4 regions of the Mesorhizobium sp. B2-3-11 genome follow, and region 2 is predicted to be linked to each of the others. Evidence: riboswitches for the same ligand, from Rfam matches in the RefSeq annotation. Region 2 holds a riboswitch; each other region holds the start of a gene.
The links. A riboswitch is a leader RNA that binds a small molecule or an ion and turns the genes downstream of it on or off. The one in region 2 is predicted to bind cobalamin.
Positions count from the first base shown of each region.

Region 1: it holds a riboswitch for cobalamin, as region 2 does, so the genes downstream of both, FJ960_RS18845 (DUF1636 family protein) here and FJ960_RS26680 (CbtB domain-containing protein) in region 2, are expected to answer to the same signal.
Region 3: it holds a riboswitch for cobalamin, as region 2 does, so the genes downstream of both, FJ960_RS12340 (DUF1636 family protein) here and FJ960_RS26680 (CbtB domain-containing protein) in region 2, are expected to answer to the same signal.
Region 4: it holds a riboswitch for cobalamin, as region 2 does, so the genes downstream of both, bluB (5,6-dimethylbenzimidazole synthase) here and FJ960_RS26680 (CbtB domain-containing protein) in region 2, are expected to answer to the same signal.

Region 1 is NZ_VFVS01000013.1:141,104-144,981, forward strand. Features, by position in the region: gene cobN (cobaltochelatase subunit CobN) at 1-296, opposite strand, end outside; gene cobW (cobalamin biosynthesis protein CobW) at 315-1,352, opposite strand; gene FJ960_RS18845 (DUF1636 family protein) at 1,349-1,783, opposite strand; cobalamin riboswitch at 1,821-2,028, opposite strand; gene FJ960_RS18850 (winged helix-turn-helix domain-containing protein) at 2,058-3,257, opposite strand; gene FJ960_RS18855 (NADH-quinone oxidoreductase subunit A) at 3,593-3,878, shown strand, end outside.
Region 2 is NZ_VFVS01000026.1:1,934-5,811, reverse strand. Features, by position in the region: gene cobU (bifunctional adenosylcobinamide kinase/adenosylcobinamide-phosphate guanylyltransferase) at 1-263, opposite strand, end outside; gene FJ960_RS26685 (CbtA family protein) at 256-1,059, opposite strand; gene FJ960_RS26680 (CbtB domain-containing protein) at 1,075-1,254, opposite strand; cobalamin riboswitch at 1,290-1,488, opposite strand; gene FJ960_RS26675 (aromatic ring-hydroxylating dioxygenase subunit alpha) at 1,631-2,800, shown strand; gene FJ960_RS26670 (MFS transporter) at 2,805-3,878, opposite strand, start outside.
Region 3 is NZ_VFVS01000007.1:144,319-148,196, forward strand. Features, by position in the region: gene FJ960_RS12330 (Gfo/Idh/MocA family oxidoreductase) at 1-580, opposite strand, end outside; gene FJ960_RS12335 (LacI family DNA-binding transcriptional regulator) at 775-1,800, shown strand; cobalamin riboswitch at 1,863-2,071, shown strand; gene FJ960_RS12340 (DUF1636 family protein) at 2,197-2,574, shown strand; gene FJ960_RS12345 (ABC transporter ATP-binding protein) at 2,571-3,359, shown strand; gene FJ960_RS12350 (ABC transporter substrate-binding protein) at 3,406-3,878, shown strand, end outside.
Region 4 is NZ_VFVS01000018.1:51,163-55,040, reverse strand. Features, by position in the region: gene FJ960_RS22480 (TetR/AcrR family transcriptional regulator) at 1-539, shown strand, start outside; gene FJ960_RS22475 (hypothetical protein) at 626-1,609, shown strand; partial or broken gene bluB (5,6-dimethylbenzimidazole synthase) at 1,774-2,283, opposite strand; cobalamin riboswitch at 2,455-2,637, opposite strand; gene FJ960_RS22465 (histone deacetylase family protein) at 2,817-3,743, shown strand; gene FJ960_RS22460 (exodeoxyribonuclease VII small subunit) at 3,747-3,878, shown strand, end outside.

The sequences.
Region 1 (3,878 bases), on a different contig from region 2:
TGGTCGCAGCCATAGCGCCACCAGTCGTAGCCGCCGAGGATGCGCACCATGATGACCTTGGCATGGCGGGCGACGCTGTCGATCCAGAGATCGACGGACATGGGATGGCGCAGGTCGCGCAGTGCGGCGAGCCGCATCGACGGCAGGCGATCGGCGTCGGCCTTCCATGCCGCCGCCAGTCCGGCGAGATCGCTGTCGGTGAAGGACAAGGCCACGATATCCGCCGGCGCCTGCCGGAGATCGACAGGCTCGGCGAGGTCGTCGAGCGAGGCGGAGGTCGTGGTGAGGATGTGCATCGCGGCCCGTGCCTGAAATCAGCCGGCGAGGATACGTTCGATCGCCGGACGGTTCAGCCCCTTGAGGCCGATGACGACGAGGCGCGAGCGGCGGTTGTCCCCGGCGGTCCAGGCCCGGTCGTAGTAATGATTGACGCGCGGGCCGACGGCCTGCAGCAGGAGCCGCATCGGCTTGCCGCCGACCTCGACAAAGCCTTTCACGCGCAGCACGTTCTCCTGTTCGGCGGCCGCGGCGACGCGCTTTGCCAGTTCGTCGGGATTGGAGATCGAGGGAATGTCGACGATGAACGTGTCGAAGTCGTCATGCTCATGGTCGAATGCGCCGTCATGGTGGGACTTGCGGTTCTCGATGTCGTCCTCGACGGCGAGACCGAGCCCGAGCAGCACCGAGGGATCGACCTTGCCATGAGACGTCGGCACGATCTTCACGGCGCGGGCGGAGTGTTCGTTGATGATGGCGTTGGCGCGGGCCGAGCCGGCGGCATCCATCAAGTCGCTCTTCGACAGGATGATCAGGTCGGCGCAGGCGATCTGGTCCTCGAACACTTCCTCGACCGGGTCGTCATGGTCGAGGCTCTCATCCTGCGCGCGCTGCGCCTGCAGGGCGTCCATGTCGTTGGCGACGCGGCCTTCGGCAAGTGCGGGACCGTCGACCACGGCGATGACGCCGTCGACGGTCACCCGGCTCTTCACTGTCGGCCACTGGAAAGCCTGGACCAGCGGCTTGGGCAAAGCGAGGCCCGAGGTTTCGATCAGGATATGGTCGACCTTCGGCGTCAGCGACAGGATCTGGTCGAGCGCCGGCACGAAATCGTCGGCGACGGTGCAGCAGATGCAGCCATTGGCCAACTCGACGATGTTTTCCTCTGGGCAGGTGTCGATGCCACAGCCTTTCAGGATTTCGCCGTCGATGCCGATGTCACCGAATTCGTTGACAATGATCGCGATACGCTTGCCGCCGGCGTTTTCCAGGAGATGGCGGACCAGGGTCGTCTTGCCGGCGCCGAGGAAGCCGGTGACGACGGTGCAGGGAACGCGGGAAACGGATGCGGTCATATCAAGTCTTTCAGCATGTCGAGGGGAGGGATGCGGGCCACGAGGCCGCGCTTGAGGCTATCGGGCCGGCCCCGCCAGGGAATGAGGCCGTCGCTGGTGGTGGCGAAGAGTTTCGCGCCAGTGACGAGATCGGCGCCGCTGGTCGTGGTCAGATCGCCGAATACATAGCTCCAGCAGCCGTCACGCAGGATCGCGGCGCTCAGTCGACGTTTGCAATTGCCGAGGCATTCGACGGTGCGGATGCGGATGTTGTCGCCCGAGGCGGCTTGGCGCGTATCTTCGGCCAAAAGTTCGCCGGCCCGGGGACGGGCGTCGGAGCCGCTCTCGTCGCGACAGGAGGCGCAGACGATGACAGTGATGCCGGCCAGGGAATCATCCTCGCCGGACGAAATGTCCATTGTTTCAGCCGAAAAACTGCTGTCGCGATCCAAATCAGGCTCCTTGCCCGGAAAACCCGCCGGGCGATCGGATACTTGCATTCCAGACGGCAGGTCTCCTGGCTCGCGGGTCATCGCCTTGGGTAGCCGCCTTCCCGGGACAATCCCAGTGGCTTTCGGCCTTGGCTCTTCGCTCACAGTTGCGGGGACAGCCGCGGATTTGGGATTTTCAATCCCGCACCGCATTCCCTCTTGGCTCCTCCCTTTGCCGAGAGGAGACCGTCTGGATCCGATTTAGGCTCTTGCGGGCAGCGGTGTCAACGCGAGCTTACGACACCGCGATGTCGGACAGCGCCGGGCCCAGGTCGCCGGCAGGCGTCACTTCGATGCGTTCGAGGCCAAGCCAGCCCTGCATCTGCTTCAATTCCTCGAAGAGCTGAGCGGCGGTATCGGGCGGTGCGCCGGGCTCGGCGTAAGCAGCATGGGCACGCAGGACACTTGCCGGCCGGTCTGCCTTGAGGTCGACGCGCGCCACGATCCTGTCGCCGAGCAGGAAGGGCAGGACATAATAGCCGTATTGGCGCTTGTCGGCCGGCGTGTAGATCTCGATCCGGTAGTGAAAACTGAACAGCCGCTCTGAGCGCGAGCGCTCGAAGACAACGGGATCGAACGGCGCCAGCAGGGCGCGGGCCTCGATCTTGCGTGGCAATCGCGCGTCCCTATAGAGGTAAGCCGGCTTGTCCCAGCCCTCGACGCGGACCGGCAGCAACTCGCCGAGTTCGACCAGTTCCTCCAGCCGGCCTTTCATGTCGGCGGGGGAGAGTCGAAAATAGTCGCGCAGGTCGCCTGATGTCGCGATGCCGTGGGCGCGGGCGGAGATGCGCAGCAATTCACGATGCGCGTCCTCGGCGGCCGGTACTGGCAGGTCGAGAATCGCCTGCGGCAGCACGCGCTCCGGCAGGTCGTAGAAGCGCTCGAAGCCGCGCCGGTGCGCCGTGGTGATGCGCCCGGCCCAGAACAGCCATTCGAAGGCATGCTTGGCGTGGCTCCAGCCCCACCAGCCGCCGGAGCCTTTCTGGCCCTCCAGCGCAGAAGCGGCGACCGGGCCGCGCTGGACGACCTCGCGGTAGATCTCTTCTATGTAGGCGGCGTGCTCGCGGCCCCATTTGGCCAGCCCCAGATACATTTCATCGCCTTGCTCGGCGCGCTGCATGCGCCAGCGCATCAGCGGGTAGGTCTCGATCGGCAGGAACGAGGCCTCATGCGCCCAGTATTCGAAGACCGTGCGCTTGCGGGTCACGGCGGCGTTGTCGAGCAAAGCGAGGGGATAGGGGCCAAGACGCGAATAGAGCGGCATGTAGTGGGCGCGAACCACCGCACTGACGGAATCGATCTGCAGCAGGCCGGTGCGGGACAGAACGCGGGCGAAGTGGCGGCGGTCGGGCGTGCCGGCGGGGCGGGGATCGAGAAACCCTTGAGCGGCGAGCGCGATGCGCCGGGCGGCGGCAAGCGAGATCTTTTCCTTCATGCGGATGCGTCCCTGATGGACCTGTCTGGCGTCGTTGCGAGGCGTGATTCCAGCCAATGCTAGCAGGGTTTTGGCGGCAACCCTGTCAGGAGAGAAAAGTGGAGTAAATGGCGAAGGAAATCAAACAGGAGCGTATGGGACCAGTTTCTCCCGGATTGCCGTCCAGCTCGGTGTTTTGAACAAGGTTTGACTTGCTTCACTGGAAGTGCTGCGCTAACCCTCGCCGCGTTGCAGCATAGGCTCCTTAAAACGGTTCAGCGGTTAAACTGTCACGCTTCCGCATTAAGGTCCGGTGCTGTAATCAACGTGGATTGGCGCCAACGGAAAGCCGCTGCATGAACGCACTCCTCAGTTCGTACCTGCCCATCGTCCTGTTTATCGGCGTGGCGCTGGTGGTCGGTCTGGCGCTGCTGGCTGCGCCCTTCCTGGTAGCCTACCGCAACCCGGATCCCGAGAAGCTGTCCGCCTATGAATGCGGATTCAACTCGTTCGACGATGCCCGCATGAAATTCGACATCCGCTTCTATCTGGTGTCGATCCTGTTCATCATCTTCGACCTGGAAGTAGCCTTCCTCTTCCCCTGGGCGGTGTCCTTCTCGAAGATTGGCATGCTCGGTTTCT
Region 2 (3,878 bases):
AGGCAGTCGACAAGCACCGGCCGATCATCCGGCAAGGCCTCCAGCGCTTCGGCAAGGTCGATTGACGCATCGATGGTCGACCAGCCCTCACCGCGCCGCGAGCGGTGCACCGCGATGCGCTCGCGCATCTCATCGTCATAGGTTTGCGCCGTGGCGACATACGCCCATGGCGGGGGGAATGCCGTCACCAGGGTTTCGGCGTGCGCGCTCTTTCCGGAGCGCGCGCCACCGATGATGAAAGTCAGCTTGCCGCGGTCAGGCAAAGCTGTCGCGCAAGCTGGTCGCCGTGCCGGTGAAGCGCCTGCGCACCACGCCCACGACCGCGCCGAGCACCAGCCAGAACACCAGATTGGTCACCGTCACCGCCACCACGAACTGATGGTGCAGGCCTTCCGGGATAGGCGTCTCGAAACTGTCGGGCTGCGGCGCGCCGACGATATGCGGGACGACGATCAGCAAGACGGCGAAGATGGTCAATGGCAGCGATCTGCGAAACACGATCAGGCCAAGGCCGATAGCGGTCGCCGCGGCCGTTGCCGTCCACCAGATCTGGCGCGCAAGCAGATCGGCCGCCGGCATCGCCGGCAGTTCCGGCTGCAGGCCGAGGCCTGGTGCCAGCGTGAACACGGCAAAGCCGGCCAGCCCCCAGAATACGCCCTGGCGCCAATTGCCGACGCCGCCGGCAAACTCGGAAATCGCGACCAGGACCAGCGCGAAACCGATGCCGGTGACGATATTGGCAACCACGCTGAAGGCAAAACGCTCGACACCGTCGGCCGGCGCCCAGCCTTCATCTTCCTCCGCCGGTGCCGTGACTTCGGCGGGTGCTGGCGCGGCAGAACTCATCGCATTCCCAGCGGGCGCGACCGTGCTCACCGCATCGTTGCTCGCCGCCGGTGCAGCCGCGTGGTCATGGTGATGGCCGCCGCCGGCCTGTTCGTAGACTTCCGCCTTGAGGATCAGCGGCACTGTCGCATAGGCCTGCATGCAGGCGAGAACGACACCCGCCACGAGCCCCGCGATCGCCGCGACGAACACGACGTTGCGAAACAGATTCATGATGTCAGATCCTCGTTAGTGGCAGGGAAACGCCATCGAGTGGCGATAGTCGTGGGCGGCATTGTGGACCGCATCGATATGCGAGAAACCGACAAAGCCGACGACGAACATGCCGAGCAGCGCCGCGAGCGCGAGCTGCATGAAGCGCGACTGCGAGGAGACGGAGGCGCCGAGGGAGACGGAAGCGGTAGTCATGTCTTGTCCTTTCGCCCTCCACCCGAGGGCATCGAAGTCAGTTTCCTGTCGCCGGCAGGTCTCCTGGCTCGCGGATAAGCGCCCTTCCCCACCTTCCCGAGGAAAACCCTCAGTGGCATATGGAGAGGACTACCGCACACAGTTGCGGGGGCAGCCACGGCATTGGACAGGAATTCCTGTCCGCACCGCATTCCCTCTTGGCTCCAAAAAGGAACCGACGACGTTGGTGACTATAGGGAAATTTGCCGCGCGCGGCAAACCAAATTCCGACAGTCGCCAGCGCAGGAGCGTCGTATCGGCGAAGCCGCTCCATCCCGTCCTGATTGACAAATTTTCTAGTCGGGTGTCGGCTCGCAACCCTCACAGGAAGCCAGCCATGCAGCCCAATGCCAGCGAGCGCGAGCCCTATAACGGCCTGACCCGAACCGAGCCGACGCTGCCGTCATCGGCCTATTGGGACCAGGAGAACTATCAGCGTGATCTCGATGCCATCTGGTACAGAAATTGGCTGCTCGTCTGCCGCGAGACCGACCTTGCCCAGCCTTTGGCATTCCGCACCTTCCGCGTCGGTACGCAGGAAATCCTTGTGCTGCGCGACGACGCCGGCGAGTTGCATGCCTTCCACAACACGTGCCGGCATCGCGGTTCGCAGCTTTGCCAGGAAAGCGAAGGACGCCTGAAGGCGCGGCTGATCACCTGCCCGTACCATGCCTGGTCCTATTCGCTGCGTGGCGATCTGGTGCGTGTACCGTCGAAATCGCTGCCTGACGGCTTCGACGAGGCCGACCACCCGCTTTACCGCGTTGTACTCTCGGTGCGGCGGGGCTTCGTCTTCGTCAATCTTGCTGAAGATGCCGCCGGCTCAGTGCAGTCATCCTTCGACCCGGCCTCCGGCGACCTCGGCAACTGGCCGCTGGACACGCTGGTGTCAGGCCATGTGCTGCGCAAGGTGATGAACTGCAACTGGAAGATTTTCTGGGAAAACTTCAACGAGTGCCTGCACTGCCCGGGCGTCCACAAGGACCTGTCGCGGCTGGTGCCGATCTATGGCCGCGGCCTGATGAGCCGGCATGACGATCCCGAATGGACGCGCCATGCAGACAATGATGCGCCGGAATTCTCCGGCGGCCTGCGCGCCGGGGCTGAAACATGGTCGCGTGATGGGCAGACGCATGGGCCGGTTTTCCCCGGCTTGACGCAGGCGGAACGCACCGCCGGCCAGACCTACGCCACCAGCCTGCCCTCGATGTTCATCGTCGGCCATGTCGACTATGTCAGGACCGTGCGGCTGGTGCCGCTCGGTCCCGAACAGACCGAATTGACCGCCGAATGGCTGTTCTCGCCCGAGGCGCTCGCCGCCACCGATATCGACAACATCGTCGCCTTCGGCACACAGGTGCTGGAGGAGGATGCCGCGATCTGCGAGGTCAACCAGAAGGGCCTGCGCTCGATGCGTCATACAGCCGGCGTGCTGATGCCCGAGGAATATGAGCTGCACCGCTTCCACAATTGGGTGCGCGAGCGCCATGCTGAGCTTTCGCTCTGATTTTTTAGAGGGATTTAGGCAGGTAGCGCCAGGTCATGAGGCCACAAAACGCCGCCAGCAGGCCGAGCGTGACGAACACCGATCCCAATCCGAAGAAGGCCAGCACCACCGAATAGACCAGCGGCGGCGTCAATTCGGAAAAGTCGAGATAGGTGCGGTAGACCGCCGCCATCTGCGCGCGTTCATAGAAGCGCACCGAGCGCATGAAGGCGGTCGAGCCCAGCGCGTCGAGCGCGATGGTGAAGAAAGCGCCGCACAACAGGAAGGCGCCGGTCAGCAACGGCTCTGCCGCTCCGACCGTGCCCGCCGCCAGCAGCGACGCCGACATGGCGAAATAGGCAAACGTCATGGTGCGTCGGCCGCCAAAGCGTTTTCCTGCCTTGCCCCAGAAGATCGCCATGAACAGCAGCGCATTGCCGGCCGAGACCAGCAGGCCGCCCGCCAGTTCACCCTCGCCGGTGATCACCATGAACAGCGGTCCATAGACGAAGAACGTCGTCCAGAAGCACGACCGGCCGAAGGCGATCAGCCAGGCGAGCCTGAGCCTTGGCTGCGCCACGAAGCGGCCGATGTTGGCGAGCGGATTTGCCGGCCGCGTCTTGCCCGGGCGGATCGACGGGTTGTCGCCCAGCCGGTAGGTCCAGAACAGCGCTAGCAAAGCCATGGCGAAAACCGCCACCGCGCCATGCGCGGCATAGATGCCGAAATGCGCATAAAGGAAAATGCCAAGCGTCGGCCCGCCCGTCCAGGCAACCATCGACCACGCCATGCGCAGCGATTCGGCCTGCATGAAGTCGGTCTTGCGGATGTGGTCCATGATGTAGAGGTTGAGTGTGATCGACAGCGCACTGGCGCCCATGACGCGGCACAGCATGCCGGCGAGTTGTCCAGCGAGCGTGTGGGTGACGAAGAACAGCGAGCCGATGGCGAGCAGGCAGGCGCCTGCCGTGTAGACCCAGCGCCGCGCGAAGCGGCGGATCAGCATCGGCATGAACAAGGTCACCGACAGGCCGAGCATGGATACGACGGTGTAGAGGATCGAGACGATCTGCTCGTTGTGGAGTATCTCGTAGGCCTG
Region 3 (3,878 bases), on a different contig from region 2:
GGACGCCGGCCGGCTCGCCATTGACCATGTAACGGGCGGCGTCGAATGTGTGGATCGCCATGTCGAGCAGCAGCACATGGGCCATCTCCTCGCGAAAACCGCCGAAATGTGGTGCGACGAAAAAGTCGGCGTGGATGCTGGTCGGCTTGCCGATGGCGCCGGAGTCCAGAAATCTCCGGATGCGCCTGACATCGGCGACATAGCGGCGGTTTTGGACGACGGCATGGATGCGCCCGGCCTGGCGGGCGGCCTCGACGATGGCGCGGGCATTCTCCGGGCTATCGGCGAGCGGCTTTTCCGTCAGCAGATGGCAATGATGGGCAAAGGCGGAAAACGCAACGTCGCGCCGGGCGGCGGGAACCACCACATCGAAGACCGCTTGCGGTCGGGTCTGGTCAAGCACGGCGTCGAGACTGGTGCCGATGACGGCACTACCAAGGTCGTATTCGCGAGCCCTGGCCTTTGCTCTGTCGGCATCGAGATCGACAAGGCCGACAATGGCGAGCCCGTCGATTTGCCGCGCGGCATCGAGCCAGGCCTTGCTCATCGCTCCGCAGCCGACCAGTACGGCGTCGATCATCCAGCGCTCCTCCTCTCGGCCCCTCCAGGCCGATCGTCCCGGCGTTCACGGCGTGACCGTAAACGTTTTTCCGTAAACGTTTACGACAACACACCCGAAGGCGTAGAATGTCAATCGGCCGCCCATGAAAATCGTCGTTGCGCCTTGGCCCGGGCGGCCACCGGTGCTAGCCAAGCAAGGGGGAGAACAGTCACTTGGCGTCCAGCATTCACGACCTTGCCCGTCACCTGAACATTTCGATCGGCACGGTGTCGCGCGCCCTCAACGGCCGCGCCGACGTCAATGCCGACACACGCCAGCGCGTTCTCGAGGCGGCCAGGGCTCTCAACTATTCGCCGAACCAGTCCGGTCGCAGTCTCAGGCAAGGCGCTACCCACTCGATCGCCTTCATGCTGCAGCCGCATCCGGGCGACCAGGAATACGGCGAGCCTTTCTTCATTCCGTTCCTGACTGGATTGCAGGGCCGGCTCGCCGAAAGCGGGCTGGATCTCATCGTGGTGATGGGCGCGCCGGGCGACTATCAGCAGGAGCGCCTGCGGCGTGTCGTCGAGACGCGCCGTGCCGACGCGGTTGTGCTGGCCTGGACGCGGCGCGAGGATGAGCGCATCGACTATCTGACCCAGGCCGGCTTCCCCTTCGCCACGCTCGGCCGCAGCCGCTCCGGCGACAAGGCCTACCCCTCGCTCGATCTCGATTTCGAAAAAGCAGGCGCCGACGCGGTCGATCGGCTGGTGGCACGCGGCCATCGCCGAATCGCCGCCATCCGCCCATCGCTCGATCTGAATTTCGGCTATCTGTTCCTCGACGGCTACCGCAAGGCCTTGCGCCGGCATGGCATCGCCGTCGATCCCGGCCTGATTGCCGACGGCTTCATCAATGAGGCCGGTGGCTACGAAGTGACACCGCACGTGATGCGCCGCAAGGACCCGCCGACCGCCATTATCTTCAACAATGACGCAATGGCGCTTGGCGGCTGCAAGGCGCTGGCCGAGATGGGCATCAAGCCCGGTCACGACATGGCGGTGACCGTGATCGTCGATACGCCGCTCTGCCGCTACTTCTCGCCGGCGCTGACTGCTTTCCGCCCGGCGCTGCAGCCGATGGGACGGCGGCTCGCCGAAATGCTGCTGGCGTCGCTGCCGGCTTTTGCGGGGGCCGCCGGGCCAGAGACCATCAGGGAGGTCTGGCCGCTGGAACTGATCGCCCGCGACAGCGATTGACCATTTGTTGGTTATGTTATAGCAGAACAAACGATCGCCTTGCCTCGCCGCCGCGCGCGGCCTAGGCTGCGACTCGTGATGGTCCCCGAGCCGAAAGGCGGGGGGTGAAAAGGGAACGCGGTGAGATCCGATTTGGGGTCGAGGCCGCGGCTGCCCCCGCAACTGTAAGCGGCGAGCAAGATCCGGAACGCCACTGGCCGGCAAGGCTGGGAAGGCAGGATTGCGCAGAGACCCGTGAGCCAGGAGACCTGCCATCACTGAGTTGACCGGACGGGGTGTGCCGGGAGGAAACGTGGAAATCGGTCTTGTCGGCCGGTCGACCAACATCCTTCCGTCGCCAGTTTTGAAAGTGACGGGAAGTTGGACGGCGCAATCGATCGTATTCACCCCGGGCCTATGCACCAGATCATCGTGTGCACCCTTTGCCGCGACGTGCCGACCGGCGCCAGGTCGGGCGAAGGTTTGTGCACCGAGTTGCGCTCCCGCCTCTCGGCCCAGCCTGACGTGGCGCTTGGTTTCACGGTCGAGGGCGTGGCTTGCATGGCGGGTTGCGCACGTCCCCTGGCGGCGGCTTTCCAGGCGGAAGGCAAGGCCGCCTATCTCTTCGGGTCGATCGACGCGCAGGCAGACGCTGCCGATCTCGTGCGGTTTGCCAGGCTCTACGCCTCGCTTCCCGACGGCTGGTGCAATTCCGGACAACGTCCGCCGCGCCTGGCCGGCAAGACGCTGGCTCGCATCCCGGGACCCGGCAAGCTGGCGGATGGCAATCGGTGACAGCGCCGCTTCTCGATGCGCGCGACTTGGGCGCGATGGCGAATGGCCGGCATTTGATCCATGCGGTCAGCCTGTCGGTGACGTCAGGCGACCGCCTCGCCATCATTGGCCCCAACGGCGCCGGCAAGACCACGCTGCTGCGCATGTTGTCCGGCATGCTCAGGCCAAGCTCGGGGGAGGTGAAGCTTGGCGGGCGACGCCTGGACAGGATTTCACCCGCCGAACGGGCCCTGCATATCGCCGTCGTGGGCCAGACAGACCAGCCGGACCCACGGCTGGCGGTGATCGATTATGTCGAGCTTGGCCGCGTCCCGCATGCCGGCCTGAGGCGCCGCGGCGAGGAACGCGACATTGTCGTGGATGCGCTGCGGCGGACCGGCCTGTTGCCGCTGCTCGACCGGACTATCGGCTCGCTGTCTGGTGGCGAACGCCAACGCGCCCAGCTTGCACGCGCCATCGCGCAGAAGCCCAAAATCCTGTTCCTCGACGAGCCGACCAACCACCTCGATCCGCGCGCCCGCGCGGAACTGCTCGAACTGGTGGCCGGCTTCGGCATGACCGTGATCGCGGTGCTGCACGATCTGACGCTGGTGGCACCCTTCGCCACCAAGGTGGCGGTGATGAACGAGGCCCGGCTGCATGCGCTGGCGCCGCCGCACGAGGCGCTGACGCAACAGCTGATCCGCGAGATTTTCGGCATCGACGTGTTTCGCCTGCGCCATCCCACCGAGGACCGCGAACTGACGGTGTTCGAGCTTCCGAACCGCGCCGCACCGCCGTCCTGACCAAATCCATCCTTATCCGACACGGTTCAACCAAGGAGCAAAGTCCGTGAAACGCCTCGCCCTGTCCCTAGTCTTCTCGTTGCTGGCCTCGACGGCCTTTGCCTTCCCCGTGACCGTCGACAGCTGCGGCAAGCCGCTGACCTTCGACGCGCCGCCAAAGCGCGCCGTCATCCATGATCTCAACATGGCCGAGATGGTCTTCGCGCTGAAGCTGCAGCCGTCGATTGTCGGCCTGACCGGTATCACCGGATGGTATAAAGTCGGCCCTGACTTCAAGGCAGAGCAGGGTTCCATTCCCGAACTGGCACCGAAATATCCGACGCTGGAGAATCTCCTCGCCGTCGAGCCCGACTTCTTCTTCGCAGGCTGGTACTACGGCATGAAGCCAGGCGGCGACGTGACCCCCGACACGCTCGCTCCGCACGGCATCAAGACGCTGGTGCTGACCGAAAGCTGCGTCCATCTCGACAGGAGCCGCCCGGCCGCCTCCATGGACCTGCTCTATGGCGACGTCGAAAA
Region 4 (3,878 bases), on a different contig from region 2:
TTGGCACCATCGGTTATGCCGAAGCGTCGATGGACGATTTCACCGCATCGGCCGGACTGACGCGCGGCGCCCTCTATCATCACTTCGGCGATAAGAAGGGACTGCTGCAGGCGGTTATCGCGCAAATCGATGCGGAAATGGCCGCGCGGGTGAATGAGGTCGCGTCGAGGGCGCCGACCCGCTGGCAGCATTTCGTCGACGAATGCACGACCTACATCGAAATGGCGCTGGAGCCGGAAATCCAGCGCATCATGTTCCGGGACGGTCCGGCCGTGCTGGGCGATCCGGCACAGTGGTCGAATGCCAATGCCTGCGTCGGTTCAATGACCGATCATCTGACCGCGCTGCAAGAGGAGGGGGTGGTCGTGCCGGGCCTCGATCCCGAGACCGCGGCGCGGCTGATCAACGGGGCGAGCAGCCAGGCCGCGCAGCGGATCGCCAATTCGAACGATCCCGAAGCGACGTCGAGGAAGGTGGTGGCAGCGTTCAAGCAATTGCTCGAAGGCCTGCTCGAGAACCCGGAAGCGCGGCCAAACTGACCTGCAATCGGGCTCCGCCACCGCTCGCAATTGACAATAGACGGTTTGGGAGCATCCTCCACAGCCACCTCTGGGGGATTCGGGGCATGTGGGATTTCGATATCGGCAGGTCGGTGTCCATCATGATGCGGACCTGGCCTTTCATCGTCTTTCGCATGATCGTCTATTTCGGCATCACGCTGGCCTATATCATGGCCACCGGCGCGGGCGCCTCGGTCGGGTATGGCGTCGGCCATATCTCCACCGATCCCGATGGGCCGTTGTCCTTTGCCATGTGGGGCGGGATTGTTGGCTTCGGCCTCGTCTCGATCGCCGTCTACTGGATCCGCGAATACATCCTCTACGTCGTCAAGGCAGGCCATATCGCCGTCATGGTGCATCTGATCGACGGCCATGACATACCCGACGGCCAGAACCAGATCGCCTACGCGAAAGAGGTTGTGACCGAGCGTTTTGCCGAAGCGAACATCCTTTTCGTCGTCGACCAGCTGGTCAAGGGCGCCATCCGTGCCATCACCGGCCTGCTGGGCGGCATTGCGGCTTTCCTGCCCATTCCGGGCCTGAGCGGCCTGGTCTCGTTCCTCAACACGGTGATCCGCCTGTCGCTGACCTATGTCGACGAGATCATTCTCGGCTACAACATCCGCATCAATTCGTCCTCACCCTTCGAGACCGCACGGCAAGGCGTCGTGCTCTACGCCCAGAACGGCAAGATCATGGTCAAGAACGCAGTCTGGCTGGCGTTGATCATGTGGGGGGTCTCCTTCGTCATCTTCCTGCTGATGCTGGCTCCGGCGGCCGCCATTCTTTACGTCATGCCCGGACAGCTCGCCGGCTGGGCCTTCGTTCTGGCCATTGTCTTTGCCTGGGCCTTCAAGGCGGCGTTCATCGAACCTTTCGCCATCGCGTGCCTGATGCAGGTCTATTTCAAGACCATCGAGGGTCAGGTGCCCGATGCCGCCTGGGACGCCAGGCTGGCCGATGCCTCGTCGAAGTTCCGGGAACTCAAGCGCAAGGCGCTCTCCACCTTCGACGGTTCGCGCTGGGGCACGGCCGGCGCGACACGCTGATCGGCGGGGTTTGCCGGCGCAGCGGCGACGGTGTTGAGGCGGGCCACCGCAGATTTGAGCGAGGCTTCTCCCTGGCCGCAAAAAGTCTCGCTCATGATCAGTTCGGGCAGCGGCAGCCGTCGGCCCCACCCGTGCGTTTCGAGGTCCGGTTTCGGCGCAAACTCCGAGACACGGCCGACGCAGAGATAGGCGATCGGCGTCACGTGGTCGGGGATGGACAGCAGGCTTTTCAGCGCTTGCGCCTCGATGATGCTGACCCAGCCGACGCCAACGCCCTCGGCGCGTGCCGCGAGCCAGAAATTCTGTACCGCGCAGACCGTACTGTAGAGATCCATTTCCGGATTGTGCCAACGTCCCAGCGGCGAGCCTTTCGAGCGCTCGTGGTCGCAGGTGATACAGATGTTGAGCGCACTTTCGCAAATGCCTTCGAGCTTGAGCTTGCGGTAGAGCGCCCGCCGGTCCGCCTCGATTGCCGGCAGTTCCTGTTCGCGCGCGGCAAGGAACAGGTCGCGCACCTTCGCCCGTCGCGCGGCATCGCGAATGACGATGAAATTCCAAGGCTGCATGAAGCCGACCGATGGCGCGTGATGGGCGGCAAGCAGCAGCCGCGCCAGCACCTCGTCGTCGATCGCTTCCGATGTAAAATGGCTGCGGACGTCGCGTCGCGTGAACATGGCGCGGTAAACCGCGTCGCGCGCGATCTGATCAAATCCATTGGCCGTTGGAGCGGTCATAGCTTCCGGCATCGCTTGTCCCCTTGCGATTGCAGCAGTTCAAATTCTCAGAGCGTACTTTGTGCGTCCAGGAGGGCGCACGTCGTTCTGATGCCATCCGCCTGACCATGCGGATGACGATGCCTGCCAGGCCGGTCTTCTGGCTCGGGATCAACCCGCGTCCGGTGCCTTCCCGTCATCGACAGTGGCACTTACCGGCGCGGTCCCCCTCACAGCGTTGGGCACGCCACGGTATCAAACCGTGTTCCCGATTCTCCCGCCAGAGCATTTGCAGCCAAGTGGAATCACTTGGCGTCGCAGAATGCGGCTAAAACAAACAGACCGGCGGGCACCAGGCAGTGGCGGCGACCTTACGCCGAAGCGCCGGCGACGCCAATGCCCGCAGCGACATGAATGGACGCAGCCGTGATTTTCCCCAGCGATCAAGCCGCAACGCATGGCCATCACGGCGCCGGGGCACTAGATAGGGGGACATGGCCACTCGTCTCTACACGCACCCGATCTTCCTCGAACACATCACCCCGCCAGGTCACCCCGAGCGGCCCGACCGCTTGCGCGCCATCGCGCGCGTGCTCGACGACGAAGCTTTTGCCGCGCTTGACCGCGCCGAGGCACCGCAAGGCGACGAGGCGACCATCCTCTATGCGCATCCCGCCGATTTCGTCGCGCGCGTGCGCGCCGCCATTCCCGCTGAAGGCCTCGCCCGCATCGACGCCGACACCACCGCCAGCCCGAAGAGCTGGCAGGCGGTGATCACCGCGATCGGCGCCGCCAATGCCGCCGTCGACGACGTCTTTGCGGGCCGCGCCGACAATGTCTTCGTCGCCGCCCGGCCGCCTGGCCATCATGCTGAAAAGAACACGGCCATGGGCTTCTGCTTCTTCAACACTGCGGCTATCGCTGCCCGCTATGCGCAGAAGAAGCATGGCGCGGAGCGTGTCGCCGTCGTCGATTGGGACGTGCACCATGGCAACGGCACGCAGGATATTTTTTGGGACGATCCCTCGGTGCTCTATTGCTCGACGCACCAGATGCCGCTCTATCCCGGCACCGGCGCGAAGAACGAGACCGGCGCCGGCAACATCGTCAACGCGCCGCTGGCGCCGCAGACCGGCAGCGAGGTGTTTCGCGATGCTTTCCTGTCGCGCGTGCTGCCGGCACTCGACAATTTCGCGCCCGACCTGATCATCATTTCGGCCGGCTTCGACGCGCACCATCGCGACCCGCTGGCGGAGATCAATCTTACCGAGGACGATTTCGACTGGGCGACCGGCCAACTGATGCAGCGCGCCGCACGCCATAGCGGCAACCGGCTCGTCAGCGTGCTCGAGGGCGGCTACGATCTGCAGGGATTGGCATTTTCGGTCGGCGCCCATGTCGGGCGACTGATGAAAGGATGAATGATGACTGGTGAGATCAACGAAGACGTCAAGGCGATGAGCTTCGAGCAGGCACTCGACGCGCTGGAGAAGATCGTCGATGATCTGGAGCGTGGCGACGTGCCGCTCGACCAGTCGATCCGGATCTACGAACGC